One region of the Mesorhizobium sp. M1307 genome, then DNA from elsewhere that is predicted to be linked to it. Evidence: predicted binding sites of a transcription regulator. Region 1 holds the regulator's gene; each other region holds the start of a gene.
The links. Region 1 encodes PhoB, which activates phosphate uptake and scavenging genes when phosphate is short. Its sites were predicted from a motif close to TGTCATNNANCTGTCAT; they were not measured.
Positions count from the first base shown of each region.

Region 2: a site for PhoB is predicted at 3,500-3,516, ahead of NKH16_RS21730 (esterase-like activity of phytase family protein). Genes of this name have one in related genera too.
Region 3: a site for PhoB is predicted at 4,477-4,493, ahead of NKH16_RS30675 (PhoX family protein). Genes of this name have one in related genera too.
Region 4: a site for PhoB is predicted at 3,669-3,685, ahead of NKH16_RS10045 (alkaline phosphatase D family protein). Genes of this name have one in related genera too.

Region 1 covers NZ_JAMYLR010000044.1:26,226-33,299, reverse strand. Annotated here, with positions in the region: gene xylF (D-xylose ABC transporter substrate-binding protein) at 1-834, opposite strand, end outside; gene NKH16_RS29265 (ROK family protein) at 1,122-2,366, shown strand; gene phoB (phosphate regulon transcriptional regulator PhoB) at 2,376-3,065, opposite strand; gene phoU (phosphate signaling complex protein PhoU) at 3,082-3,789, opposite strand; gene pstB (phosphate ABC transporter ATP-binding protein PstB) at 3,822-4,625, opposite strand; gene pstA (phosphate ABC transporter permease PstA) at 4,622-5,473, opposite strand; gene pstC (phosphate ABC transporter permease subunit PstC) at 5,477-6,466, opposite strand; gene pstS (phosphate ABC transporter substrate-binding protein PstS) at 6,526-7,074, opposite strand, start outside.
Region 2 covers NZ_JAMYLR010000021.1:77,975-85,048, reverse strand. Annotated here, with positions in the region: gene NKH16_RS21740 (MATE family efflux transporter) at 1-799, opposite strand, end outside; gene NKH16_RS21735 (L,D-transpeptidase) at 987-1,775, shown strand; gene NKH16_RS21730 (esterase-like activity of phytase family protein) at 1,921-3,399, opposite strand; gene NKH16_RS21725 (TIM barrel protein) at 3,648-4,637, shown strand; gene NKH16_RS21720 (sugar ABC transporter substrate-binding protein) at 4,680-5,738, shown strand; gene NKH16_RS21715 (sugar ABC transporter ATP-binding protein) at 5,795-7,074, shown strand, end outside.
Region 3 covers NZ_JAMYLR010000050.1:18,556-25,629, reverse strand. Annotated here, with positions in the region: gene NKH16_RS30710 (CHAD domain-containing protein) at 1-35, shown strand, start outside; gene NKH16_RS30705 (C40 family peptidase) at 77-874, shown strand; gene NKH16_RS30700 (helix-turn-helix domain-containing protein) at 1,001-1,804, opposite strand; gene NKH16_RS30695 (SMP-30/gluconolactonase/LRE family protein) at 1,920-2,780, shown strand; partial or broken gene NKH16_RS30690 (sodium-independent anion transporter) at 2,796-3,044, opposite strand; gene NKH16_RS30685 (phosphatase PAP2 family protein) at 3,304-4,005, opposite strand; gene NKH16_RS30680 (hypothetical protein) at 4,020-4,358, opposite strand; gene NKH16_RS30675 (PhoX family protein) at 4,560-6,551, shown strand; gene NKH16_RS30670 (GNAT family N-acetyltransferase) at 6,653-7,074, opposite strand, start outside.
Region 4 covers NZ_JAMYLR010000006.1:68,510-75,583, forward strand. Annotated here, with positions in the region: gene NKH16_RS10020 (GNAT family N-acetyltransferase) at 1-152, shown strand, start outside; gene ppa (inorganic diphosphatase) at 269-799, shown strand; gene NKH16_RS10030 (hypothetical protein) at 817-1,407, opposite strand; gene NKH16_RS10035 (TetR/AcrR family transcriptional regulator) at 1,506-2,111, opposite strand; gene NKH16_RS10040 (MFS transporter) at 2,194-3,477, shown strand; gene NKH16_RS10045 (alkaline phosphatase D family protein) at 3,758-5,332, shown strand; gene NKH16_RS10050 (hypothetical protein) at 5,379-5,660, opposite strand; gene typA (translational GTPase TypA) at 5,859-7,074, shown strand, end outside.

The DNA of each region.
Region 1 (7,074 bases):
GGCGATCTCGGCGGCATTCTTGCCGAGCTCGCGCGCATCCTTCCACACCGACACGGTCTGTGTGCCGAGCGCGATGCGGTTCAGCGCGGCGTGGTCGCCGTCCTGGCCCGAAACCGGAACCGATCCGGCCAGCCCTTGCGCCGTCAGCGCGGCGACGACGCCGCCGGCAGTGCCGTCATTAGCGGCGACCACGGCATCGACCTTGTTGTCGTTGGCGGTCAGGAACTGTTCCATGTTCTTCTGAGCGTTGGCCGGCAGCCAGCCGTCGGTATAGGCCTCGCCGACATTCTTGATCTTGCCGCCGTCGATGGCCTCCTTCAGCACCTCCATCGAACCGGCAAACAGGAAATCGGCATTCGGATCGGAACCCGAACCCTTGATGAAGACGTAGTTGCCTTCCGGCTTCACCTTGAAGACTTCGCGGGCCTGCATGCGGCCGACTTCCTTGTTGTCGAAGGTCAGGTAAAAGACGTCCTTGTTCTCGATCAGCCGGTCGTAGCCGACAACCGGAATACCTTCGTCCAGCGCCTTTTGCACGGCCGGCCCGATGGCCGAGGCATCCTGCGCCAGGATGATCAGTGCGTTGGCGCCCTGCGAGATCAGGCTCTCGACGTCGGTGAGCTGCTTGCCGGGGTTGGACTGTGCGTCGGCGGAAATATACTTGTCGCCTGCGGCCTCGATGGCCGCCTTCATTGCGGCCTCGTCGGTCTTCCAGCGCTCTTCCTGGAAGTTCGACCAGGAAACGCCGATGACCTTGTCTTTAGCCTGCGCCACCGACGCCAGCGCCAGCGTCATGGCGACACCCGCCAGAATGGCGGTCGTGAATTTCTTCATCATATCCTCCCTGCGCCGCGTACGGCGTGATCAATTGGCTCAAAGACCAGCTTAGAAGCTCTAATTTTTTCGAGCCTCGAAAAAATACTGGCCCGATCTCCTGCTGCTGTCAACATCGATTCTGATGGATTTTGATGACTCTGCGAGTTTTTTCGAGCGTCGGAATAAACGATGACAGCGCCACCTGCATCTGACACTATTTGCCTGCATCCGACACTATTTGTCGGACATTACCGACGGCTTCCGGTTCATGAGCGGCCGCGGGCAACCGGGAGGAAAGCAAACCAATGTCGGTCGGAATCCGCCATGACGATTTGCGCCGGCGCAACCGGGCGATGGTGATCTCGGCGGTGCGCCGGGCCGGCCAGCCATCGCGTACTGAGATCGCAGCTACCACCGGCCTCAGTCATTCGACCATATCGGCGATCTCTTCCGACCTGATACGGGAAGGCATCCTCGCCGAGAGCAAGGCAAGTGAGCCCGTTTCGTTGAAACGCGGTCGTCCGCAGGTCGGCCTCGCCCTCAATCCGGAAGCGGCGGCGGTGCTGACCGTGGTGTTGTCGCTGAATTTCCTGTCGGCCGCCATTATCGACTATACGGGACAGGTGATCGCCGAGGAACAGCGCCGGCTGGACACGCTGACCATGCCGCGCGACGAGTTGATCCGTGAATGCATGGCCATCGTCCGGCGCCGGCTGCAGGATCCAGACCTTGACGTCCGCAGTGTCGCCCGCATCGCCCTGGCGATTCAGGGCATTACCGACTCCCCTGCACGCGCCATGCTGTGGTCGCCGATCACGCCGCAGACCGACATCGCCTTTGCCGACATGCTGGAGGACGAATTCGGCACCCCGGCAACGGTGGAGAACGACTGCAACATGATGGCGGTGGCTTTGCGCTGGCGCAATCTGGATCGCTATCGCGACGACTTCATCGCCATCCTGCTTTCGCATGGCATCGGCATGGGGCTGGTGCTGAAGGGCGAACTGTTCACCGGGACGCATTCCTCGGGCGGCGAATTTGGCCACATGATCCATCGTCCGGGCGGCGCGCTCTGCCGTTGCGGGCGGCGCGGCTGCATCGAGGCCTATGCCGGCAACTACGCCATCTGGCGCAACGCCAGGCAGATGAGCGAAGACAGCGAACCGGTCGCCGACGTCAGCGACGCCGACATGCGAGCACTGGCGGCCCGGGCGCGCGAGAAAGATGGGCCGGAACGCGAGGCCTACCGCAAGGCCGGCGAAGCGCTGGGTTTCGGTCTCGGCTCGCTGTTCGCGCTGATCGATCCGGCACCGGTCGCGATGGTCGGCGCCAGTGCCGCCGCCTTCGATCTGATCGAGCCGGCCTTGCGGAAGGCAATCGCCCAGACCGCCGGCGGCCAGCATTCAGGCTCGATCTCCTTCGATACAGAGCCGAACGAATTGCCGCTGATCCGCGAAGGCTGCGCGATGCGGGCGTTAAGCTTCGTCGACCAGGAGATTTTCGCGCCGGGCGCGCAAATGAGGCCCAGCGTCAGAAAGAACGTAGCCTGACCAGGCGGGTCAATCTTCCCTGATCGCATAGCCGGCACCGCGGATGGTGCGGATGACATCCGGCATCCGGCCGTTGTTGACGGCTTTGCGCAGCCGCCCGACATGCACGTCGACGGTGCGTTCGTCGATGTAGATTGTCTCGCCCCAGACATTATCGAGTAACTGGCTGCGCGAGAAGACACGGCCCGGATGCCGCATCATGAACTCGAGCAGCCGGAATTCGGTCGGCCCGAGCCTGATTTCGCTCTTCTTGCGATAGACCCTGTGCGATTCGCGATCGAGAACGATGTCGCCGACCTTCAGCACGCTGGACAGCACTTCCGGCTTGGCGCGCCGCAGCAGCGCCTTGACCCTGGCCATGAATTCCGGTGTCGAAAACGGTTTGACCAGATAGTCGTCGGCGCCGGTCGAAAGACCGCGCACCCGGTCGCTCTCCTCGCCGCGCGCGGTCAGCATGATGATCGGTAGCCGCTCGGTTTCGGGGCGCACCCGCAGCCGACGACAGAGCTCGATGCCGGAAACCGCTGGTATCATCCAGTCGAGCACCAAAAGGTCGGGCACATTCTCCTGCAAACGGATCTCGGCTTCGTCGCCGCGTGTCACCACCTCGACCTGGTAGCCTTCGGATTCGAGATTGTAGCGGAGCAGCACACCCAACGGCTCCTCGTCCTCCACCACCATTATGCGTGGTGCGATCATCGGCTGGGCACCCCCATCATGTCACCGGTGCGGACATTGTCGTTTCGTCCTGCTTCGGACGATTGACCGGCAATTGCTCGCCGGTCAGCACATAATACGCATTTTCGGCGATGTTGGTGACATGGTCGCCGATCCGCTCCAGATTCTTGGCGCAGAACAGCAGGTGCGTGCAAGCGGTGATGTTGCGCGGATCTTCCATCATGTAGGTCAACAGCTCGCGGAACACGGAGGTGTATTTGACGTCGATGCGCTCGTCGGCGGCACGCAGCTTGGCCAACGCGGCCGCATCGCCTGCAGCATATTCCTCGATGACACCCTGCACCTGGATGAGAACCAGCTGCGCCATCGCGTCGATGGAATGCGACAGGTCCCGCGGCGTGGCGCTGAGGCTGACCGCACTCACGCGCTTGGCGATATTCTTGGCAAGGTCGCCGATGCGTTCGAGGTCGCCCGCCATGCGGATCGCTCCGACCACATGGCGAAGATCGTGGGCCATCGGCTGGCGTTTGGCGATCAGGGTGATGGCGCGGTCGTCCAGTTCGCGTTGACGCGCATCCATGATGGCGTCGTCGGAAACGACGCGTTGCGCCAGCACGTTGTCGGAATTCAACAGGGCCTTGGTCGCCCCGCCGACCATCGAACCGGCGAGGTCGGCCATGTCGCGGATCAGCTTGCTGATCTGCTCGAGATCCTCGTCGAAAGAAGCGACTGTGTGTTCGCCCATGGTCCTGTCCTCATATGCATGATCGGAACGGCTCAGCCGAAGCGGCCAGTGATGTAGTCCTGCGTGCGCTTCTCGCGGGGTGACGTGAAGATCTTCTCGGTCCGGTCGAACTCGACCAGCTCACCCAGATACATGAAGGCGGTCTGGCGCGACACGCGCGCCGCTTGCTGCATGTTGTGGGTTACGATGACGATCGTGTAGTCGGCTTGCAACTCGTCGATCAGTTCCTCGATCTTGGCGGTCGACAACGGGTCGAGGGCCGAAGCCGGTTCGTCGAGCAGAATGACTTCCGGCTTCACGGCCACCGTGCGGGCGATACAGAGCCGCTGCTGCTGGCCGCCGGACAGGCTCAAGCCGCTGGCGTTGAGCTTGTCCTTGACCTCGCTCCACAGCGCGGCGCGCTTCAACGCCTGTTCGACGCGGCCGTCCATCTCGGACTTGCCGAGGTTCTCGTAGAGCCTGACGCCGAAGGCGATGTTCTCGTAGATCGACATCGGGAACGGCGTCGGCTTCTGGAACACCATGCCGATCTTGGTCCTGAGGAGGTTGAGATCCTGCGACCGGTCGAGAATGTTCTTGCCGTCGAGCAGCACCTGGCCCTCGGCCGTCTGTTTTGGGTAGAGCTCATAGATGCGGTTGAACACACGCAGCAGCGTCGATTTCCCGCAGCCGGAAGGGCCGATGAAGGCCGTGACACTGCGCTCAGGCAGCGACAGGCTGATGTCCTTCAGCGCCTTGCTCTGGCCGTAGTAGAAGTTGAGATTCTTGACCTCGATCTTCGTCTTCTCGGCGACCGTTTCGGCCATCGTCATGTCTGGGGACAACATCTGTGTCATCTGTCCTCTCTGCGTCCGGTAAGGCTGCGGGCGAGGATGCTCAAGCCCAGAACCGTCAGGGTGATTATGAGTGCGCCGGTCCACGCCAGTTGCTGCCATTCCTCGTAAGGGCTGAGAGCGAACTGGAAGATGGTCACCGGCAGGCTGGCCATCGGCGCGTTGATATTGCTGCTCCAGAACTGGTTGTTGAGCGCGGTGAAGAGCAGCGGCGCCGTCTCGCCGGAAATGCGTGCTATCGCCAGCAATATGCCGGTGACGATGCCGGACAATGCGGCGCGGTAGGCGACCGAACGGATCACCACCCAGCGTGGCGCGCCGATCGCGGCACCGGCTTCACGCAACGCGTTCGGCACCAGGTTGAGCATGTCTTCAGTGGTGCGCACGACCACCGGAATGACCAGGATGGCAAGCGCAACGGCGCCGGCAATGGCCGAGAAATGTCCCATTGGCCGCACCATCAGCTCATAGACAAACAAGCCGATGATGATCGACGGCGCCGACAACAGGATGTCGTTGATGAAGCGGACGACGGTGGTGATGCGCGAAAAGCGTCCATACTCGGCCATGTAGGTCCCCGCCAGCACGCCGATCGGCGTGCCGACGACAACGGCGATGATCGTCATCAGCAGGCTGCCCGCGATGGCATTGAGCAGGCCGCCGGCCTCGCCCGGTGGTGGCGTCATCTCGGTGAAGACCGCGAACGAAAGCCCGGCTGTGCCCTTATAGACCAGTGCGCCGAGGATGAGCGCCAGCCAGGCAAGCCCGATGCCGGCGGCGACGACGCAAAGCGCCATCATCACCGAATTCCTGGCTTTGCGGCGGCTGTGGAGCGATGAGGATGGCGACATCGGTCAGGCTCCCGTACGGGCGTCGATCCGCATCAGCATATAGCGGGCGGCGGCAAGGATCAGGAAGGTGATGACGAAGAGGATCAGGCCGAGCGAAACCAGCGAGGAGGTGTAGAGGTCGCCGTCGGCCTCGGTGAATTCATTGGCGATGGTCGCCGAGATCGTCGTGCCCGGCGCGAACAGGGAGGCACTGATGCGGTGGGCGTTGCCGATGACGAAGGTCACCGCCATGGTCTCGCCGAGCGCCCGGCCGAGGCCAAGCATGACGCCGCCCATGATGCCGATGCGGGTATAGGGAATGACCACGCGCCGGGTCACTTCCCAGGTCGTGCAACCGATGCCATAGGCCGATTCCTTCAGCACCGCCGGCACCGTATCGAAGACATCCTTGGTGATCGAGGTGATGAAGGGCAACACCATGATGGCGAGGATCAGCGCCGAGGTCAGAAGGCCGATGCCGTAAGGAGGGCCGGCGAAAAGGCTGGATAGTCCCGGCACGCCATGGAAGATGTTGATGATGAAGGGCTGTATCGTCGTCTGCAGGAATGGCGCGAACACGAACAGGCCCCAGATGCCGTAGATGATCGAAGGAATGCCGGCCAACAGCTCGACCGCTATGCCGATCGGGCGCCTGAGCGGGCGCGGGCAGAGCTCGGTGAGAAAGACTGCAATGCCGATGCCGATCGGAACCGCGATCAGGATGGCGATGGCCGCCGTGACCAGGGTGCCGTAGATCGGCGCCAGTGCGCCAAATTTTTCCGTGACCGGATTCCAGCTTTCAGTCGTCAGGAAGGAGAAACCGAAGGACGACAGCGCCTGCCACGAGCCGGCAAACAGCGAGATCGCGACACCGCCGAGGATGACCAGCACAAGAATTGCGGAAGCGCGGGTGAGTCCGCGGAATATGGCATCTGTGAGCGCGAAGCGCCGCACCGTAGCTTCCCTGGCCCGGGCTGCTGCAGATGATGGCATGGCATCGGAAGCGATGGTCATTGGGTCCTCGCGATTGAAGGCAACAGGGAGGGCGCCATCGACGCCCTCCCTGGAGGAGATTACATAGCCGAGTAGAGCGGCTTGCCGTCGTCGCCGACGACTTCCTTGGCCCACATGGCCTTGACGCTCTCAACCACCTTGTCGGGCATCGGAACGTAGTCCAGCTCGCCGGCCATCTCGTCGCCCTTGTCGTATGCCCAGGCGAAGAATTTGAGCGCTTCGCCGGTGGTCGCGGCATCATCCGGCTTCTTGTAGAGCAGGATCCACGTTGCCGCCGTCATCGGCCAGGACTCGGCGCCCGGCTCGTTGGCGAGGATGACGCCATAGCCCGGCTGCGAGCTCCAGTCGGCATTGGCCGCTGCCGCCGAGAACGCCGCCGCGGCGGGCTCGACCTTCTTGCCGTCCTTGTTGATCATATCGGTGTGGGTGAGCTTGTTCTGCTTGGCGTAGGCATATTCGACATAACCGATCGCGCCGCCGGTCTGGGAGACGTTGTTGGCAACGCCCTCGTTGCCCTTGGCGCCGATGCCGACCGGCCATTCCACGGCCTTGTCGACGCCGACCTTTTCTTTCCAGTCCGCGCTGACGTCGCCGAGGTAATAGGTGAA
Region 2 (7,074 bases), on a different contig from region 1:
AAACGACGATCATCTGCAGGCCCATCGGCACGCCCTTGAAGACGACAATGCGCAGCAGCGCCGGGTCCGGCCGCAGCAGAGCGAGATTGGCGCCGGCCAGCCGCAGCGGGTGCTTGCGCGCATAAAGCACGATCAGGATGGCAACCACGCTTACCGTCTGGCCGATCAGCGTCGAGGCGGCCGAGCCGGCGATGCCGAGTTCGGGGAACGGGCCGATGCCGAGGATGAGCAACGGGTTCAAAATGACGTCGAGCACGACGGCCAGCGCCATAAAAAGGAAGGGCGTGCGCGAGTCGCCGGCGCCGCGCAGCACCGTCATGACGAAGGAGAGCAGGTTCATCATCGGCACGGCGAGGAAGATGATGCGCAGATAGGAGCGCGCCAGCGGCAACGCATCGGCTGGCGTGCCGAGTGCATCGAGGATCGCATCGACCCAGATCCAGCCGCAGACCGCGAACGCCACCGAGACGAGGAAGAAGAAGATGGCGCTGGTGCCGACGATGCGCCGGGCTTCGGGCAGGTCACGAGCGCCGACGGATTGCGCGACCAGGATGGTCGCCGCCATGCCGATGCCGAACACGGTGCCGAGGATGAGAAACAGTACGAGGTTTGCATTGGACGTGGCGGTCAGCGCCGCTTCACCGAGGAAACGGCCGACCCACACGGCATTGATCGAGCCGTTGAGCGACTGCAGCACATTGGAGCCGAGCACCGGCAGGGCAAACAGCAAAAGGGTGCGCGGGATAGGCCCACTGGTGAGGTCGCCGGTCTGCCGGCGCGCGGGCATGTTGTCATCCATGGCAGGCAACTCGGCGAAGGCTTGTCTTGAGTCCGCAATGATTGCCGATTTAACGGGAGAGGTCGATGCGCAAATTCCGCCTGGCGTGCCTTGGTCTAAGCATTTCTCAAACCTTCCGGAATCGTATATTGATCCCGCACGCGTGGGGCCGCATTTTCCTGGATCTCATGGGTAAGCCGGGGGGCTCATGTCCGATATTCCGTTGTTTTTTGAGCGCCTGAACCGGCGCGCCTTTCTTGGTGCATCCGCTCTGGGCGCGGCCTCCGTGGCTCTTTCGGCGTGCACCACGACGGACGTGGCAGCGCCGCCAGTGACGCCGGCGCCAAGCGATCCGGCTTTCGGCGATGCCGCAAGCATGTATGCCGCGCGCGTCGATGAGGGCTATCAACTGCCGGCAATCCCGGTAGCCAAGGTCGATCCGAAATTCGTGCGCCAAATCGTGTCCGACCCGACCGGAGAAAAACCCGGCACGATCGTCGTCGATACTTCCGAGCACTTCCTCTATCTGGTGCGCGACGGCGGCAAGGCAATTCGCTACGGCGTCAGCCTCGGCAAGGCCGGTTTCGGATGGACCGGCAGCGCCGTGGTTCAGGCGAGGAAGAAGTGGCCGGTCTGGACGCCGCCGCCGGAAATGATCCAACGCCGGCCGGAACTGGCGAAATACAAGGACGGCATGCCGCCCGGCCCGCAGAGCCCGCTTGGCGCCCGCGCGCTGTATCTCTTCCGCGACGGCAAGGACACGATGTATCGGCTGCACGGCACACCGGAGTGGGATTCCATTGGGAAGAACGCTTCCTCCGGCTGTGTGCGCTTCATGAATCAGGACATTATCGACCTCTACAGCCGCGTCGACGGCGTCGCGCCGGTCTTCGTGCGCCCGAACCTGTCGGCCGCCGGGAAGATCGCCGCCGTGTCGAACAGGACGGCCGAGCCGATCGATGCCGGCGTGCCAAAGGACGCGGAGATGTTGAGGTAAGTGCCGTCGACTGGATCGTCAGTCGCAGGTTTGCAACGCACTAGGACACCGTCCTTGCGCGGGCGAGCCGCAACTGAAGGGCACGACCGCTCAATCGCGCCAGCTCAGGCGGACGCGTTCCGCGCGTCCGCCTGTATGGGTGCCGCTACTTCTTGGCGAGGCCTGGAAGCGTGACCTGATAGACCAGGAACATGGTGTCGACATCGGCGCCATCCTCGGCCTTGTAGGCCGCGCCTACCTGGAAGCCGTCCTGCGTGAGGAAGTCATTGTCATTGGCGACGAACAGGAAATAGTCGTCGGGCAGCTTTGGATCGAGGACGCTCACCACCGACATCGCCTCCCACTTCTCCGAAAGGTTGTTGCGGTCGTTGGGCGCACCATTGTGCAGCCCGAAGCGGCCGAGCTCGGTCTTGTCGTTGATGTCGATGAACGGCGTCAGCTTGGCCGGCGTCACCGATGGATCGAGCTCACCCTTGGGCGCCAGCGGCTTGTCCTTGTCGAACTCTGTGCCGGCGACATCGGTTGCCGCAGACACATCGACGACGCTGATCTCGCGATGGAGCGAGGTGTCGCCCTTCAGCCCCGGTCCGTTGCCGCTGTCGCGCGCCAGCATCAGGAAGGTCTTGTCCGACAGCGCCACGATTTCGCTCTGCGCGGCGATCTTGGTTTTGCCCTTGGCATCGGTGAACACCGGCAGCGGCACGACATATTCATGCGCGAGCTTGAGCTGGCCGGGATCCGAGGCATCGTAGACCAGCGCGCGCGTGTTCTGACGCGTCGAGGCGGAATCGCCGCCATCCTGCCTTGGGGCCGACTGCAGCACGGCAATCAGGAACTTCCCGTCCGGCGTCAGCGCCATGCCTTCGAGGCCCTGGTTGTTCTGACGGCCGGTTTCGGGATCCTTCGGATCTGGGTCTGCCGCGCCAGGTCCCGGATTGTTGGAAGCAAAGTTTGGCGTCCCGTGACGCATCGGGACAAGCGCCGCCGGCGGCTGCGTTGCCGACATCAGACGCCCATCGGCGGAGAAGCGGTAGATGTTCGGACCGTATTCGTCCGAGATGAACAGCGTGCCGTCGGGCAGCCGTGCGATCGCTTCGTTATCGAGCGCGAGCTTGCCGTTGGCTTCGGGCAGGATCGGCATGTCGTCGGTCGCGGCACGCACGCCGTTGAGCGGATCGAGGCCGGTTGCGTCGGCGCCCTTGTCGTCGGTCAAAAGCATGGTGTCGGCAAGCGTCGCCTTGAGGCCCGATTGTTCCTGGCCGGCGGCCGGCACTGCACCCGGCGCGATCGGGGCGAACTCGAGGGCAATCGTGTTGAGGCGCGGGCGGTAATCGGTGGTACCGACGACATTGTAGCCGCGGTCCGGCAGCAGCCATAACGAGCCCTTGTAGCCATCGGCGCCGTGCGTCCAGCCGGCAGCGTCGATCGACATGCCTGAGCCGGAGCCAAACGTCTCGCCGAACTTGTCCTTCTGGCTGGCCGGGATGCGGCCGACACCGACCAAGCCCTTGTTGACGAAGCTGACGCCGCCGACGGTCGCGGCGTTTTCTGCCAAGGCCGGAGTCAAGGCGGTGAACATCGCCAGCGCGACGGCGAGGGACGCGGTTCGGTGCAGGTTTTCCATGGAAATCCTCTTTGTGACAAAGCTGCCGGGGCCCGAAAAAGCGCCGCGTCGCATCAAGGATGCCGCGAAAGCCTTCGGAGAAGCGATCTAGGACGCGAGCATGATACTTGCGTGACAGTGCCGCGCTTGCTTGTCCCCCGTGGTCGCAACTGGCCTGGGTATGGGCGAATTCGTCGTCGCCGAGCGAGCAATTAACAACTTTACAAATAATCATTTTTATGTAAAGTTATGACAATGAAAGGTCCCCGATGACAGCCTATCGTTTCGCCACCCGCCTCAATTCCTTTGCCTCGCGGCCACAGGCCGAGTGGCCCGATCTTGTCGGCAAACCGTCTATGCTGCAGATGGCGGCACGTGCGGCGAAGGTTGCGGAGTTGACCGATCTCGACCTCAACTTCCCCGACCATGTCGGCGAAAAACCTACGGAAATGGCGCGCAAACTCAGCGACATCGGGCTTTCGATCAATGGTTTCGCCATGCGCTACTACTCTAATTCGGCTTTCAAGCTCGGTGCCTTCACCAATCCAGATCCCGCTATTCGCCGCGAAGCCATCGACCTGACCAAGGCCGGCATCGACGCCACCCGCGAGGCCGGCGCCGGTCTGATGACGCTGTGGCTCGGGCAGGATGGCTTCGATTATGCTTTCCAGGCGGATTATGCGACGCTCTGGCAACACGAAATCGATGGTGTTCGTGAAGTAGCGGCGCATGATCCGGGCTGTCAGATCAGCCTTGAATACAAACCCAACGAGCCGCGCTCCTACAGCCTGATGCCCGATGCGGCGACGACATTGCTGGCGATCCGCGAGATCGGCCTGCCCAATCTCGGCGTGACGCTCGATTTCGCCCATGTGCTCTACGCCGACGAGCAGCCGGCCTTTGCCGCTGCGCTGGTGGCGCGACACAGCAAGCTGCTCGGCGTGCATCTCAACGACGGCTACGCCAAGCGCGACGACGGCTTGATGGTCGGGGCCGTGCATACGCTGCAGACGATCGAGCTGCTCAGGCAGATCCGTCGAGACGGCTATGCCGGCGCCATCTACTTCGACACGTTCCCCGACATGACCGGGCTCGACCCGGTCCACGAATGCGAAGTCAACATCGCGACTGTCAAGCGCATGCTGCGCGTCGTCGATCGGCTGGAAAAGGACAATCGCCTGTCAGCCGCCGTCGACCGTCAGGACGCGGTCGCCTCGCAGGCCATCGTCCAGGAAGCCATGCTCGGGCCGGACAGCTGAAGCTCCGGCGCCATCACCGTTTTCAACCAGGGAGGAAAGACCATGAAATTTCTGCTTGCCACCGCCACCGCTGCCCTGATGGCGCTGTCTATAGGCTCGTCGTTTTCCGCGGACCTCGCGCCGCTCAATTCCGACACCGAGAAGGATCGCATCGACTGGTCGCAGCTCGAGGCCAAGTTCGGGGCCTTCCCCAAGCTGCCCGAGGGCACCAAGGCGGGTGCGGTCTCCAAGACGCTGACCAACGAATACTGGCGCTCGCTGGGAGAGGGCTACAAGTCGTTCGGCGACCGCACCGGCGTGCCCGTGGTCTACCAGGCGGCGCAGAGCGAGGGCGACCAGCTCGGCCAGCTCACCATCGCCGAAGGCCTGGTCACGCAAGGCTACAACGTGCTGCTCGTTTCGCCGCAGACCGACTCCAACCTGCAGCCGATCATGGAACAGGCCAAGGCAGCCAATGTGCCGGTGGTCAACGTCAACGACGCGGTCATCCCGCAGGCCGAGCACTATGTCGGCAATGTCCAGCGCGACAACGGCGTGCGCGTCGCCAAATGGTTCATCAAGAACCGGCCGGATGGCGGCAAGGTCGCCATCGTCGAAGGCCAGGCCGGCGTCTACGCCGCCGTCCAGCGCACCGACGGTTTCAAGACAACGATCACCGAGGCCGGCAAGTTCGACGTCGTCGCCAGCGTCCCCGGTAACTGGGATCGCCAGACCTCCTACGACGCGGCCACCAACATCCTGCAGCAGCACCCCGACCTGATCGGCTTCTATGCCAACAATGACGGCATGGCGCTGGGCATCGTCGAGGCGGTCAAGGCTGCCGGGCTGCAGGACAAGGTTGCGGTCTTCGGCACCGACGGCATCTCCGACGCCTATGCCTCGATCCGCGCCGGCGAGCTGACCGGCACCGTCGATTCGTTCCCGGTGCTGACCGGCGAGGTGGCGCTGGAATCGGCGCTGCGGCTGGTGGCCGGGCAGAAGCTGCCGCGCGTCGTTGCCACGCCGCAGGCGCTGATCACCAAGGACAATGCCGACCGTTACTCTGGCGCCGGCGACGCCGTGCGCAAGGCGCTGCTCGAGGACGCGGCAGCGGGCCAGTAGAGCAGGGCCGGCAGGTGCCGGCCTTGGGTCGGCACCTTGCCTGGAGAACCGAAGCAATGTCAGCGCGGCTGCAATTCGAGGGCATTTCCAAAGAGTTTCCGGCTGTGCGGGCGCTGAGCGAAGTGTCGTTTTCGGTCGGCGCCGGCGAGATCCATGGCCTGCTCGGTGAAAACGGCGCCGGCAAATCGACGCTGCTGCGCATACTGTCAGGCGTCTACCGACCGACGGCGGGAAGCGTGCTGATCGACGGCAAGCCGGTGATGCTGAACAATCCGGTCGCCGCACGCGCCGCGGGCGTGGCGATGATCCATCAGGAATTACAGCAGGTGCCACGCCTCAGCGTCGCCCAGAACATGTTTCTCGGCCATCCGTTGACGCGCGGCGGCGTCTTCGTCGCACGGCGCGAGCAGGAAAGCCGCGCTGCGGAAGCGCTGGCCGCCATCGACCCAACCATCGATCCGGCAGCCCCGCTTGGCAGCCTGAAGGTGGCGCAGCGGCAGATCGTCGAGATCGCCCGGGCGCTGCTCGACCGCGCCAGGATCGTGGCGATGGACGAGCCGACGTCGAGCCTCACGCCGAGCGAGTTCGAACAGCTGGCGGAAGTCATTGCCGGTCTGGCACGCGACGGTGTCGCCGTCATCTATGTCTCGCACAAGCTGGACGAGGTGTTCGGCATCTGCGAGCGCGCCACTGTCATGCGCGACGGCGTTGTGGTCGAAACCGTCGATCTCGCGCAGGTGTCGGAAAAGGCCGTCGTTTCGATGATGGTCGGCCGCGAGCTTGCCCAGGAACAACACCGCTCGCATGCTTCCCCCGAGATCAGGCTGAGCGTGCGTGGCCTCGCCTCGGCAACCAAGGTCCGTGACGTTTCGTTCGACCTGCATCGCGGCGAGGTGTTGGGCATTGCCGGACTGGTCGGCTCCGGCCGCACCGAGCTGCTGCGGCTGCTGACCGGCGCCGACCGGGCCTCATCAGGCGCAATAGAGATCGACGGCAAGGCGGTAAAGCTTTCCAGTCCGCGCGACGCGATCGCGGCCGGCATCGGCCTGGTGCCGGAGGAGCGCAAGCGCGAAGGCATCGTGCCGTTGCGGTCGATCTCCAGCAACATGGCGCTGGCCTCGATGGGCGTGTTCGCGCCGCGCGGCCTCATCGACCACCGCCGGCTGAAGCGCGTCGCAGCCGAGAAGATGAAGCGAGTCAATCTCAGGCCGTTCCTGCTCGACCGGCCAATTCGGCTGTTCAGCGGCGGCAACCAGCAGAAAGCGATCATCGGCCGCTGGCTGGCGGCGGGAACGCGGATCCTTCTGTTCGACGAGCCGACGCGCGGCATCGATGT
Region 3 (7,074 bases), on a different contig from region 1:
CGCACGAAGACGCCGGCACGCCTGGCGTGGGCTGATCATGGTCTAACTTGCCGCCCTGTGGTAATCGCCGTCTGGCATGACCGAGCCCGGCGACACGCTTCTGGACCGACTTGGCCGCTGGCTTGCCGGCCGGCTGCAGGAGGAATCGTCCGGCTACGAGCCTTACACGCCGTCGGACGCCGAAACGTTGCGCCGCACGCTCGAGCCCGGCGACATCCTGCTCATCGAAGGCAACCAGAAGATCTCGGCGGCGATCAAATACCTCACCCAGTCGACCTGGTCGCATGCCGCCTTCTATATCGGCGATGCATTGCCGGAGCCGGAGGACGGATCGGAGCGGCGGCGCCTGATCGAGGTCACGCTCGGCGATGGCTGCATCGCCGTGCCGCTGTCGCGCTATCGCAGCTACAACACCCGCATCTGCCGGGCGAGTGGCCTGGCTCCGGACGATCGCGAAGCGGTCGTCGCGTTCATGATCGGCAGGCTCGGTCTCAGATACGATCTCAGGAACATATTCGACATGCTGCGCTACTTCTTGCCGACGCCGCCGGTGCCGGTGCGCTGGCGCCGCCGCATGCTGGCTTTCGGTTCCGGCGACCCGACGCGCGCCATCTGCTCGTCGCTGATCGCCGAGGCGTATGGCCTGATCCGCTACCCGATCCTGCCGGAGATTACCCGGGCGCCTGGCCGTGCCTCGGCCCAGTCGAGCTTTTCGCGCAGGGAAATCCTGCACATCCGCCATCACTCGCTCTACACGCCGCGTGATTTCGACCTGTCGCCCTATTTCCGTATTGTCAAGCCGACGCTGGAATACGGCTTCGACTACCGGCAGATGGTCTGGGATGACAAGGTGGCGAACAAGACCGCCGAATAGCCGCTCGATCTTGTGTTTGAGCAGGGGACCTTCTGAGAACCGGTTTGCGGCCGATACTCAGGGGTAAGAAGCTCAGTCAGACTGGCTGCCGCCAACAGCCCGGACTCGGTTGTTCTGCATTTTGACCTAGGCCGGCAGACGTCGTCCGTTTGCGGCAGCCGCAACTCGATCGTCCGTCCGTGCGCCTGCGTCGCGCGGATGCGGCCCGATCGGCATGATCACCGGGAACGGCGTTGCGCCGAACGCAAACGTCCATTTGTAGCCGACCAGTCGGTCTTCAGGCGTCGTGTGCTGGTCGTGATGAGCAAGCAATTTGGCGCGCTCCGCCAATTCCTCCGCCTCGCGCCTGACCATTTCCGCCGTTTCCGGCCGCATCCGCCTGGAGAAGCTGACGAACGTCGACTCGCGCTCGAGATGGGTGATGGCCCAGCCGATGAAATTCTTGTTGGTCGTCTCGAACAGCGGCCGCAATGGCCCCTCGAAATTCCACTGGATCGGCGCCTCGATCAGCAGCCTTGCCGACAGGCCGCGACCGAGCGCGACCAGGCCGAGTTCCTCGAGCTCGCGCAGATAGAGGAACATCGAAGCCTCGCTCAGCCCTTGTGAGCGCATGATGCCTTCGGGCGTGAATTTCTCGGAAAGCATGACAAAGACGAACAGTAGTGCCGGCCGCCCGGCGAGCTTGCGCTCGATCTCCGGCGCGATCTGGTTGGCGGGTCCTGGTCCTCTGTTCATAGAGCCGAGCACGTTCTCCAACTCTACGCCGGCGGCAGTGCAGATCTCCATCAGCCGGTCGAGCTTGCAGTTGCGCTCGTGGAAGATGCGCTTCACCGTCGGCTCGGAAACACCCATCCGCTCGGCAAGGACGCGATAGGTGATGCCCTTTGCCTTAAGCGTCCGCTTCAGCGCTTCGAAGATCAGGCCGTTCATGGGATGCACCTCTTTTGCACGATTTGGTATCAGCCTTCGGTACTAGTCCTGATAGCTCTTCCCGAAAAGTATCGAAAGGCCTAGCTCTCCGCCAGTCCATTACAGGAGACCAGCCATGAAGAGCCTCTTCACCTCGATACTTCTCGCCCTGGTCGGCATCGCGGCCGCGCCGGCAGTTCAAGCCGCTGAACTCTGGCGCACCGGCGGCCTCGATCAGCCTGAATCGGCGCTGTTCGACGCCGCCGGCCAGCGCGTTATCGTCTCGAACATCGTCGGCAATCCCGGCGAAGCCGACGGCAACGGCTATCTGTCGATCCTGTCGATGGACGGCAAGCTCGTCACGCAACACTGGACCGACGGCATGGACGCGCCCAAGGGCATGGCGATTGTCGGCGGCAAACTCTACGTCGCCGACCTCACCCATGTGCGCGTTGTCGATCTCGCAAGCGGCAAGCTAACATCGACGATCGACGTGCCGAACGCGGTCTTTCTCAACGACATGACCGCCGACGCGTCCGGCAAGATCTACGTCACGGATATGCTTGCCGATACGATCTATCGCATCGACGGCGACCGGCCCGAACTGTTCGTCAGGGATGCGGCGCTTGCTTCGCCGAATGGCATCTTCGCCGATGGCGGCCGGCTGATCGTCGCTTCCTGGGGCAAGGGCATCAAGCCCGACTTCAGCACCGCGGAGCCGGGCGGCCTGCTCTCGGTCGATCTTGCTACCAAGGCCGTTTCGCCACTGCCCGGCGCGGAAAAGTTTGCCAACCTCGATGGCGTCGTTGCCATCGGCGGCAGCATCTACGCCACTGCCTATATGACCGGCACGCTCTACCGCTACAAAACCGGCGGTACGCCGCAAGCGGTTGCGACGTTCAAGCCGGGCAGCGCCGACATCGGCACCGACGGCAGGTCGACAATCTTCGTGCCGCTGATGAACGAGGGCGAGGTCTCAGCGTTGGGCCTCGACTAAGCCGGCGTTGCCAGCTCAAGCGGCGGGCGCGGCTCTCCTCAGCTGCGCCCGCGCATCCGTGATCGAGGCGCGTAAGTCACCAGCGGCCGCTTGACGCCGTGGGTGATCAGCATGCGGCGTATCCTGCGGTGAAGCGCCTGATATAATGAAGCGAACGCCGGCGCGGCTCGCCTTGTGGGCCGCGCCCTCGATGACATTGGCTGCCGTCGAATCGAAGAACGGCACCGCCGAACAGTCGAGGATGAAGTTCCTGCGCTGGCGCGGGCGGCGACGTCTTCCTGCACCAAGGATTGATGATCTGCCTCCAAACATGCAGCACTCTTTGCCAGCCGATGCGGTGTCATGCTACAAACCTCGGCATCGTTTGGCGGGACATCCGCTGCGATCCCGATTTCACAGGAACGACTTCAAAAGGATGAGCGGGTGAAGATATTCAAAGCGTTGGCGACCTCGACAGCCTTGCTGTCGATGGTTTTCCTGCTGGCAGGCTGCGGTCATGGCCTGATCAACAGGCTGATTTGAGTCAGGTGCCGTCGGCCCGCCCAAGCCATCGCTGCAGGAACCGTGCCGCAAGCCAGCACAGCATCGCCCAGGCAAAGCCGGCGCACCAGCCGGCCAATACGTCGGACGGCCAGTGGACGCCGAGATAGATGCGGCTGATGCCGACCACCACTGTCGTCAGCACCGCCAGCCCGAGTACATAGATCTTCGTTGTGCGCCCGGGCAAAAACCGCGCCGCCATGCTGCCCAGCGTCAAATATGTCACCGCCGACAGCATGGCGTGGCCGCTCGGAAACGAAAGCGATGCCACATCGGCGAGATGCGAGACCAGATCGGGGCGCGGCCGGTCGATGTCGAATTTCAGCACGATTGACAGGAGCTGGCCGCCCGCTACCGCGACGAACATGAGAAGCGCCGCGCCTGGCCTGCGGATAAGGAGCAGATAGACGATCATTGCTGCCGTGATCAGCCCCAGCACGCTGGCGCTGCCGAGGCTGGTGATGTCGCGCATCGCCCCTTCCAGCCACGCTGGTCCGATCGGATTGTCGGGCTGCCCGGCCTTGCGGAAGGCAAGCAGGATTTCGGTGTCGAAGGCATGCGGCGTGGTCGCCCGCGCCAGCTCCATCAGCTCCTCGAATCCCCACAGCCCGCAGGCAATGACCAGCCCGGCCAGCAGAACCGGGAACTCCAGCCAGTTGGGCAGTCTGCTTGCAATCTTCTTCATCGGCCCGATCGCAGTTACAGCCTTTGCAGATAGGGCCCGAGCGTGATCAGCGCCACAGCTGCGATGGCAAGCACGATGCCGGTTGCCTGCAAGGCATTGACGCGCTCGCCGAAGAAGACCAGCGCCACCACATTCACCGACACCAGCTGGATCACCGCCGACAGGCTGAACGACACCGACATGCCGAATTCACGGATCAGCCTCAGCATGATCAGATTGCCCAGCGAGTAGAGCGCCAACGTCAGCACGATCTTGCCGAGGCTCGGCGCCAGCCCCCACTGTTTTGCGGCCATCGCCGCCAGCAGGAAGATCACCGTCGAGACGCAGAGCTGCCCAAGTCCCCAGAAACTCACTTTTGTTCCTCCCGATGCGGTCCCTACCGCCTGCCGCAGCTCTTGTTTCCGAAGCGCCGGTCGCGGTCAAGCAGGGCCGATGTTGGAGACGAAATCGCAGGTGGCAATTTAGCCGGCATGTCATCAAACTGTGACCTGCCGGTAATACCGGATTGGCAAGGCAACACGCTCCAGCAATCCATCCAGCCAGAGGCAGGCCCTATGACCGAACATCGCACCCCTGACGCCCATTTCCGCACCAGCCTGCTCGAGGAAAACGATGGGCCAGGAGCCAATCCCACCGACAACCGCACCATGGGTGAGATCATCGCCGCGCGGTTCTCGCGCCGCGGCTTCCTCAAGGGTTCGCTTGCCGTCTCGGCCATAGCCGCTACCGTCAGCCCGCTGGCGCTGATCACCGCCGACAACGCCCGCGCCGCCGAAGGCTCCGCCTTCGCTTTCGACGAGCTCGAGGCCGGCATCGACGACAAGCATCACGTCGCACCTGGCTATGACGCCGACGTGCTGCTGCGCTGGGGCGATCCGCTGTTCGCCGATTCGCCGGGATTCGATCCGACAAAACAGTCGGCGGAAGCCCAGGCCAGACAATTCGGCTACAACAACGACTATGTCGGTTATATCCCGATCGACGGCTCGGCCGAGCACGGCCTGCTGGTCGTCAATCACGAATACACCAATCCGCACCTGATGTTTCCGGGTCTCGTCACCATCGTCGATGGCAAAGCCAAGCAGGCGCCCCTCAGCAGGGAGCAAGTCGATGTCGAGATGGCCGCGCATGGCGGCACTATCGTCGAGATACGCAAGGTATCAGGCAAATGGCAGGTCGTTCGCGACGGCAAGCTCAACCGCCGCATCACCTCCAACACCGAGATCGCGCTCTCCGGCCCGGTCGCCGGCCACGACCGCGTCAAGACCAGCGCCGATCCGACCGGCACGAAGGTCATCGGCACCATCAACAATTGCGCCGGCGGCGTCACGCCGTGGGGCACCTATGTCATGGCCGAGGAGAACATCCACGGCTATTTCTCGGGCGAGCTGCCGCAGGGGCATAAGGAAGCCGCCAATTACAAGCGCCTCGGCATTCCCGAAGGTGCCTATGAATGGGCAGCGCATTACGACCGTTTCGACATCGGCAAGGAGCCGAACGAGCCGAACCGCTTCGGCTGGATCGTCGAGGTCGACGTCCAGGATCCGACTTCGGCGCCGAGGAAGCGCACCGCGATGGGGCGCTTCAAGCATGAGGGCGCCGAATCGATCGTCGCCAAGGATGGCCGTGTCGTCTTCTATCTCGGCGACGACGAGCGCTTCGACTATGTCTATAAGTTCGTCACCACAGGCAAGTTCGATCCGGACAACCGCGCCGCCAACATGGATTTGCTCGACGACGGCACCTTGCATGTAGCCAAGTTCGCCGAGGACGGTTCGGTCGAATGGCTGCCGATCGTCTTCGGCCAAGGGCCGCTGACGGCGGAGAACGGCTTTGCCAGCCAGGCCGACGTGCTGATCGAGACGCGCCGCGCCGCCGACCTGCTCGGCGCCACCAAGATGGACCGCCCGGAAGACATCCAGCCCAATGCCGCCAACGGCAAGGTCTATGTCATGCTGACCAACAATTCGAAGCGCAAGGCCGACCAGGTCGACGCTGCCAACCCGCGTGCCGAAAATGCCTTTGGCCACATCATCGAGATCGTCGAGGACGGCGGTGATTTCACCGCGACAAAGGGCAGGTGGGAAATCCTGCTGAAATGCGGCGATCCCGCTGTGGCCGACGTCGGCGCCACCTTCTCGACCGCAACCACCGCCAATGGCTGGTTCGGCATGCCGGACAATTGCACGGTAGATTCGGCTGGCCGCCTCTGGGTCGCCACCGACGGCCAAGGCCCGAAAGCCACCGGCCGCACCGATGGTCTGTGGGCTGTCGATACGGAGGGGACGGCACGGGCGACATCAAAGCTGTTCTTCCGCGTGCCGATCGGCGCCGAAATGTGCGGTCCCCTGTTTGCGCCGGACGACCAGACCGCCTTCGTTGCCGTCCAGCATCCGGGCGACGGCGGCGAGGACTGGGAGGCTTTCGGCCGTCCGTCCTACTATGAGGATTTGTCGACGCGCTGGCCCGACTTCAAACCGGACATGCCGGTGCGCCCGGCGGTCGTTGCCATCACCAGGCAAGGCGGCGGCAAGATCGCGGTCTGACACGCAGCAAGGTCTTGCAGTCTCAAGGAAGGATTTCGGCGGTACGAAATCCTTCCTTCCGATACCGGATGCATCCATGCTGCGCATCATGCGCCGACTAATCATTCGGTGCGCTGAACCACGGCCACATTCATTGTGCTTCGCAACCTGAAGCCGATGGACTCGTATAACGCTATGGCCGCGGCGTTGCTGGCATAGGCGTGGAGATAGGGAACTTCGCCGCGCGCCACTATCCGGTTTGCCACGAATAGGGACAGCAGCTTTCCTAGGCCACCGCCGCGAAATTCCGGATGTGAGCACACCCCGCTGAGTTCAGTATAGCCAGGTTGCTTCATGCGCTCGCCGGCCATTGCCGCAAGCCTGCCCTCGATCTTCACACCCCAAAAATCGCCCAGGCTCAAGGCTTCGAGCGTGAATGGGCCAGGCTTGGTGAGCAATGTCAGGGCGAGCATCTCAGCAGCATCGTCTCGGGTCAGACGATGCACGCGCGGGTCGGAGACGATCTGCAATGACTGCTCGGCGA
Region 4 (7,074 bases), on a different contig from region 1:
ACCATGGCCTGAAAGGCATGGTGGTCTGGGCGCTGGAAGACAATCAGAACGCACTTGCCTTCTATGCCGGCGCCGGTGGCCGCGATGTCGCCGAAGGCGTCGAGATATTCGAGCAGAAGGCGCTGAAGAAGGTCGCTTTCGTCTGGGAATGACGGCCAGCGTATGATCCGGCCGGTTTTCGGTTCGGACGATCTCCCCGTACCATTCGCCGCATTGCACCATTCGCCGTCGCCCGCTATCGATCTCCAATCGAGAGAGGGATAAAGCGATGCGTATCGAAGCGATTGCCAGCGGAAAGAACCCGCCCGAGGACGTTAACGTCATTATCGAGGTGCCGATCGGCGGCGAGCCGATCAAGTACGAGATGGACAAGGAGGCCGGCACGCTGTTCGTCGACCGCTTTCTGCACACCTCGATGCGCTATCCCGGCAATTACGGTTTCGTACCACACACGCTATCGGGCGACGGCGACCCGATCGACGTGCTAGTCTGCAACACGCGCGCGCTGGTGCCAGGCTGCGTTATCAATGTGCGGCCGATCGGCGTGCTGGTGATGGAGGACAATGCCGGCCAGGACGAGAAGGTGATCGCGGTGCCTTCACCCAAGCTGACCTTGCGTTACGAGGACGTCCACGAATACACGCAATTGCCTGACATTACCCGCCAGCAAGTGCAGCATTTCTTCGAGCACTACAAGGATCTCGAACCCGGCAAATGGGTCAAGATCGAAGGCTGGTACGATGCGGCCTATGCCAAGAAGATGATCGTCGAGGCAATCGAGCGGGCCAGGCGCAAGTAATTATCGGGCGCAAATAATCAGTTGTCGACGCGGCCGAAAGCGGGCGCGTCGCCAAGCACCTCACGCTTGTCCTTGCCGCAGGCGAAGGTGCGTGCCTTCTCGTCGGCAAGCTTGCGCGCCTGATCGTTGGCGGCGGGATTGCCGGTGGCGAGCACAAGGCCGATCGTGCAGCCTTCGTGGGCGTCAGGCTGGGCAACCTTGGCGACGATCAGCACTTCCGTCGACTTGTTCCCGCCCTCGGTATCGCTGATCGAGCGACGTTGAATGACGGCGAACGGAATGGTAGTTTTGCCGTTGGTTTCGATCCGCCACTCGACTTTGGGTCCAGCCGAATTGAGGCCCGAAAAGCTTTCCCAGACAGTGGTCATATCGCCGGGTGGAAAGCCGTAGAACAGCGATTCCCGCGCGTCGTCGTAGGAAACCAGCACCGGGTAGCCGCGATAGCCCGAACAGGCGAGATCGGCCCAGTCGCCGTCGCCTTCTTCCGCTTGGGCATAGATGACGCAGTCCTTCTCCCAATCGAGATCGGTATAGACGCTGGATATGTCGCCGGCCCGGGCCGCCTGGCAGAAACCGGCGAGGGCAAGCGGGATCAAGAGAGCGCGCATGGCGGAACAACTCAGTTCGGGGGGCGCAGCGTACCGTCAAATTTAGCAGCAGCCTAGAGGAAGTCAGGCTGCGCACAGTGGTCTGGTAAAACGGACCACTATTTCTTCAAGCTTGCCTCTATGAGAAGATCGGCGTTGCGGGCCACCGACTGCGCCGGTCCGCCGGCACCGAACAACTGACCGCTAATATAGGCGCCCTCGATCAGCAGCAGCAGCCCGTCGCCCAGCGTCTCGGCGTCGCCGGCGCCCATCGCCGCCGCCATGGCACGCAGGCGGCGGCGCAATTCCTGCTTGTTGGCCTCGCTCACGACGCGGGCCGGATGGCCATGTTCGGGATATTCGACCGCGGCATTGGTCATGCCGCAGCCACGATAATCGGGCCTTTGCGTACGCTTGCCGACACGCGTCAGGAAGGCGACGATCTGCGCGCGCGGATCGCCCGGATGGGCATTCACCGCCTCGTCGAAGCGCTCCCAGAATTCGAGGTCATAGTGCCGAAGGTAGGATGCGGCCAGCTCGTCCTTGGACGGAAAGCTGCGGTAGAGGCTGGGCTTGGTGACGCCGGCACGCCGCACGATCTCGTCGACGCCGATCGCCCTGATGCCTTGCCGGTAGAACAGATCGCGCGCCACCTGGAGAATCCGTTCGGCGGCGCGAGGCGGCGGTGCGTCATTGGCCTTGATCGTTGGTTCAATGCTTTTCATGCCTGGTCTGCCGATTAGCTGGTTGACAATGTTACCGGTCGGTACGTATGTTTCGCGCTCCTGCAACGTACCGGTCAGTAACATGATAACTCAATCCCGCCCGTTTGGCCAGCGCTACGCTTTCGTCGTGGTCGCCGTCATCTTCCTCTGCCTGCTGATCGCAGCGGGCCTGCGTTCGGCGCCGGCAGTCATGATGCTGCCGCTGGAGAACAGTTTCGGCTGGCGGCGCGACGTGGTGTCGCTGGCGGCGGCCACCGGCATCTTCCTCTATGGCCTGACCGGGCCGTTTGCCGCGGCGTTGATGGAGCGGATCGGGCTGCGCCGCACCTTGCTTGCCGCGCTGCTGTTGATGTCGGGATCGACCGCGCTCAGCCTGTTGATGACCAAACCGTGGCATCTGCTCCTCACCTGGGGCGTGTTTTCCGGCGTCAGCTCGGGCGCCGTCGCCACCGTGCTCGGCGCGACCATCGTCAACCGCTGGTTCAAGACCAATCGCGGCTTGGTGATGGGACTGATGTCGGCGTCCAGTGCCACCGGGCTGCTGGTCTTCCTGCCGCTGCTCGCCTCGCTCGCCCAGTCGGGCGGCTGGAGGCCGGTTGTCATCGCGGTCTCGGTTGCCACCGCCTGCCTGCTGCCGCTGGTCTGGCTGCTGGTGCCGGAGCGGCCGGCCTCCATCGGCATGGTGCGCTATGGCGCCGAGCTCGACGACGTGCCGCCGTCACCACCTGCCGCGCAAGGCAATTTCCTCGCGCATACGATGAGCACGCTGCGCCGCGCCGCCGGCACGCGCGTCTTCTGGTATCTGTTCGCCACTTTCTTCGTCTGCGGCTTCACCACCAACGGGTTGGTCGGCACGCACCTGATCGCCTTTTGCGGCGACATGGGCATAGGCGAAGTGCAAGCCGCCGGCCTGCTGTCGATGATGGGCATCTTCGATCTTATCGGCACGACGCTGTCGGGCTGGCTCACCGACCGTTTCGACCCGCGCAAGCTGCTCGGCGTCTATTACGGTATTCGCGGCCTGTCGCTGATCTATCTGCCCTATTCCGGCTTTTCGGCAACCAGCCTGATCATCTTCGCCGTGTTTTACGGACTGGACTGGATCGCCACGGTGCCGCCGACGCTCAGGCTTTCCAACGAGGCGTTCGGCGACCGCAGCGGACCGATCGTCTTCGGCTGGATCGTCGCCGGCCATCAGGTTGGCGCCGCGACAGCGGCCTTCTTCGGCGGCACCATGCGCGAGCTGCAAGGCAATTACGAGCTTGCCTTCCTGATCGCCGGTATGACGGCAATAGCCGCCGCCTGCATCTCGCTGCTGATCAATACCACCCGCCCGGCGTTTGATCCGGAACCGCAGGCGGCATAGGGCGCAATCGGCCGTGCTAATCTCCCCCCTTGAGGGGGAGATGGCCGCGAAGCGGCCAGAGGGGGTCGGTCCGACTGGGCTCGGCCCCTTATCGCCGATGCAGGAGGCCGGCGCTCCGCGCGAGACGACCCCCTTCTGTCGCCTTCGGCGACATCTCCCCCTCAACGAGGGAGATTCGCCAGCCTGTTCACTGTTATCAAACCTTCATCGTTTCGAAATGTGCCTGAAACATTGAAGCTGGAGCTTGGCGGCGACGTTCAATGCCATCCAGGAGACAGCCATGAACAAGATTTCGATGACGCGGCGCGCTTTCGTCACGTCGGCCAGCGCCGTTGGCCTGGTCGGCGCCTCGGGCCTCGCCCTTCCCTATTACTCGCGCGCCAATCAGCGCCCGGCGTTCACCCATGGCATCCAATCCGGCGACGTCGATGCCACCAGCGGCATGGTCTGGACACGCACCGACCGGCCGTCGCGCGTCATGTTCGAGGTGTCGTCGACCGAAAGCTTCACCAATGCCGTCCGCCTGGCGCCGCTCGATACCTCGCCGGCCAGCGATTATACGGTGAAGCGGCTGCTTACCGATCTCGCCTCCGACCAGGACATCTTCTACCGCATGGTCGCGGCCGATCTTGCCGACATCAACGCCGTTTCCGAGCCGGTCGTCGGCCGCTTCCGCACGGCACCTGCCTCGAAGCGCGACATTCGCTTTGCCTGGTCGGGCGACACCGCCGGCCAAGGCTGGGGCATCGACGAGACCGGCATGAAGACCTACGCCACCATTGCCAAGCACACGCCCGACTTCTTCCTGCATTCGGGCGATACGATCTATGCCGATGGTGCGATGAAGGACGAGGTCGACCTGCCCAACGGCGGCAAGTGGAAAAACAAAGTGCTGATCGACGAGAAGCGCAAGGTTGCCGAAACGTTGGACGAATACCGGGCGCAGTGGAAATACAACATGATGGACAGGCATGTGCTGGCGCTCAGCGCCATCTGTCCGACCTTCTATCAGTGGGATGACCACGAGGTGCTGAACAACTGGTCGGACTCGAAGGACCTGAGCGCCGACGATCGCTACACTGAAAAATCCATCCATGTGCTGGCGGCACGTGCGGCGCGCGCCTTCCACGAAATGACGACGATCCGTTACGAGCCGTCGGAGCCCGGCCGCGTCTACCGCAAGATCGCCTATGGTCCGCTGCTCGACGTGTTCTTCCTCGACATGCGTTCCTACCGCGGCCCCAACGGTCCGGATATGCAGGAGACGATGACGCCGCAATCGCGCATCCTCGGTGAACAGCAGATCAAGTGGCTGAAGCGTGAACTGGCGAATTCCAACGCAACCTGGAAAATCATCGCCGCCGACATGCCGCTCGGCCTCGTCGTCTGGAACGACGGCACCAAGAAGGTAGGGGCCGAGGCGGTCAGCAATGGCGACAATGGCCCGGCCAAAGGGCGTGAGCTGGAAATTGCCGACCTTCTTCGCTATATAAAGAATGCGGGTATCAGCAACACTGTCTGGCTCACCGCAGACGTGCATTACACAGCCGCGCATTACTACAATCCGGACAAGGCGCAGTTCCAGGACTTCAATCCGTTTTGGGAATTCGTTTCGGGTCCGATCCATTCCGGCACGTTCGGGCCTAATGGTTTCGATATGACATTCGGCCCGGAGCTGAAGTTCATAAAGGCACCAACTGCCGAACAGGGTCAAAACCTGCCGCCTTCGGCCGGCCTGCAGTTCTTCGGGCTCGTCGAAATCGATGGCGCCACCGAGCAGTTGACGGTGCGGCTGATGGATCGCGACGACAGCGAACTCTACAAGGTCACGCTCGATCCGGTGCGGTCGGCGTGAGCGACGGCGTCACTACCCTCGGGCCAGCCCGAGGGTAGGACGTATATCAATCGGGATAGCAGACGACGGGAATGTTGGGCCAGACGGCGCTGTCGCATCCGGCATTTTGCTGCCGCTGCTTGAAGGCGGCGCTGACCGGCCCGGTCACCACCGGATCGACGCCATCGGGAGCATCGGCAAAAAGCTGCTCCGCCGACGGCTTGTCGGACGGCAAAGCAGACCGCGTCTCCTTGAACGACGCCGCCGACTGCGCCGCGCCGGCCGCGAGGAGGACGGCGAGCGCGGTACATGCCAAAATCGGCCGGAGTTTGATGCCTATCTCGATCATGAAATTCGAACTGTCCGGACCATGAAAGGTTCCGCCTTGGTTAATAATTCCACTTCACACCAAGACATTTAAGATTTGGTGACTTTATTTGGTGGCTCGCCTCCTCTTTCGCAATTGCGAAAAACCCTGTATGAGCCGCCCAACCGAAAGAGGCAGCGCCTTTTGGCCTGCTGCCTGCAACGCTCCCGAGACCGAAACATGAAAATCCGCAATATCGCGATCATCGCGCACGTCGACCATGGAAAAACCACCCTCGTCGACCAGCTTCTGAAACAGTCCGGCTCGTTCCGCGACAACCAGCGCGTCGCCGAGCGCGCCATGGATTCGAACGACCTCGAAAAGGAACGCGGCATCACCATCCTGGCCAAGGCGACCTCGGTCGACTGGAAGGACACCCGCATCAACATCGTCGACACGCCCGGCCACGCCGACTTCGGCGGCGAGGTCGAGCGCATTCTGTCGATGGTGGATTCGGCCATCGTGCTGGTCGACGCCGCCGAGGGGCCGATGCCGCAGACCAAATTCGTGGTCGGCAAGGCACTCAAGGTTGGACTGAAGCCGATCGTCGTCATCAACAAGATCGACCGGCCAGATGCCCGCCACGTCGAAGTGGTCAACGAGGTGTTCGATCTTTTTGCAGCACTTGACGCCACCGACGAGCAGCTCGACTTCCCTATCCTTTATGGTTCAGGCCGCGACGGCTGGGTCTCGGAAAACCCCGAAGGTCCGAAGGACCAGGCTCTGGCGCCGCTGTTCGACCTCGTCATCAAGCACGTGCCGGCGCCGACCGTTCATCCCGGCCCGTTCCGCATGATCGGCACCATCCTGGAAGCCAATCCGTTCCTCGGCCGCATCATCACCGGCCGTATCGAATCCGGCACGCTGAAATCCAACCAGGCGGTCAAGGTGCTGCACCATGACGGCACCCAGGTCGAAACCGGCCGAATCTCGAAAATCCTTGCTTTCCGCGGGCTGGAGCGCCAGCCCATCGACGAGGCGCAGGCGGGCGACATCGTCGCTATTGCCGGCCTGTCGAAGGGCACCGTCGCCGACACGTTCTGCGACCTGTCGGTGACCGAGCCGCTGCACGCGCAGCCGATCGATCCGCCGACCGTGACGATGTCTTTCCTGGTCAACGATTCGCCGCTGGCCGGTACCGAAGGCGACAAGGTGACCAGCCGCGTCATCCGCGACCGCCTGCTGCGCGAGGCAGAAGGCAATGTCGCGCTGAAGATCGAGGAATCACCTGACAAGGATTCGTTCTTCGTTTCCGGCCGCGGCGAATTGCAGCTGGCCGTGCTGATCGAGACGATGCGCCGCGAAGGTTTTGAGATCGCCGTGTCGCGGCCGCGCGTCGTCATGCAGAAGGGCGACAGCGGAGAATTGCTGGAGCCGGTCGAGGAAGTCGTCATCG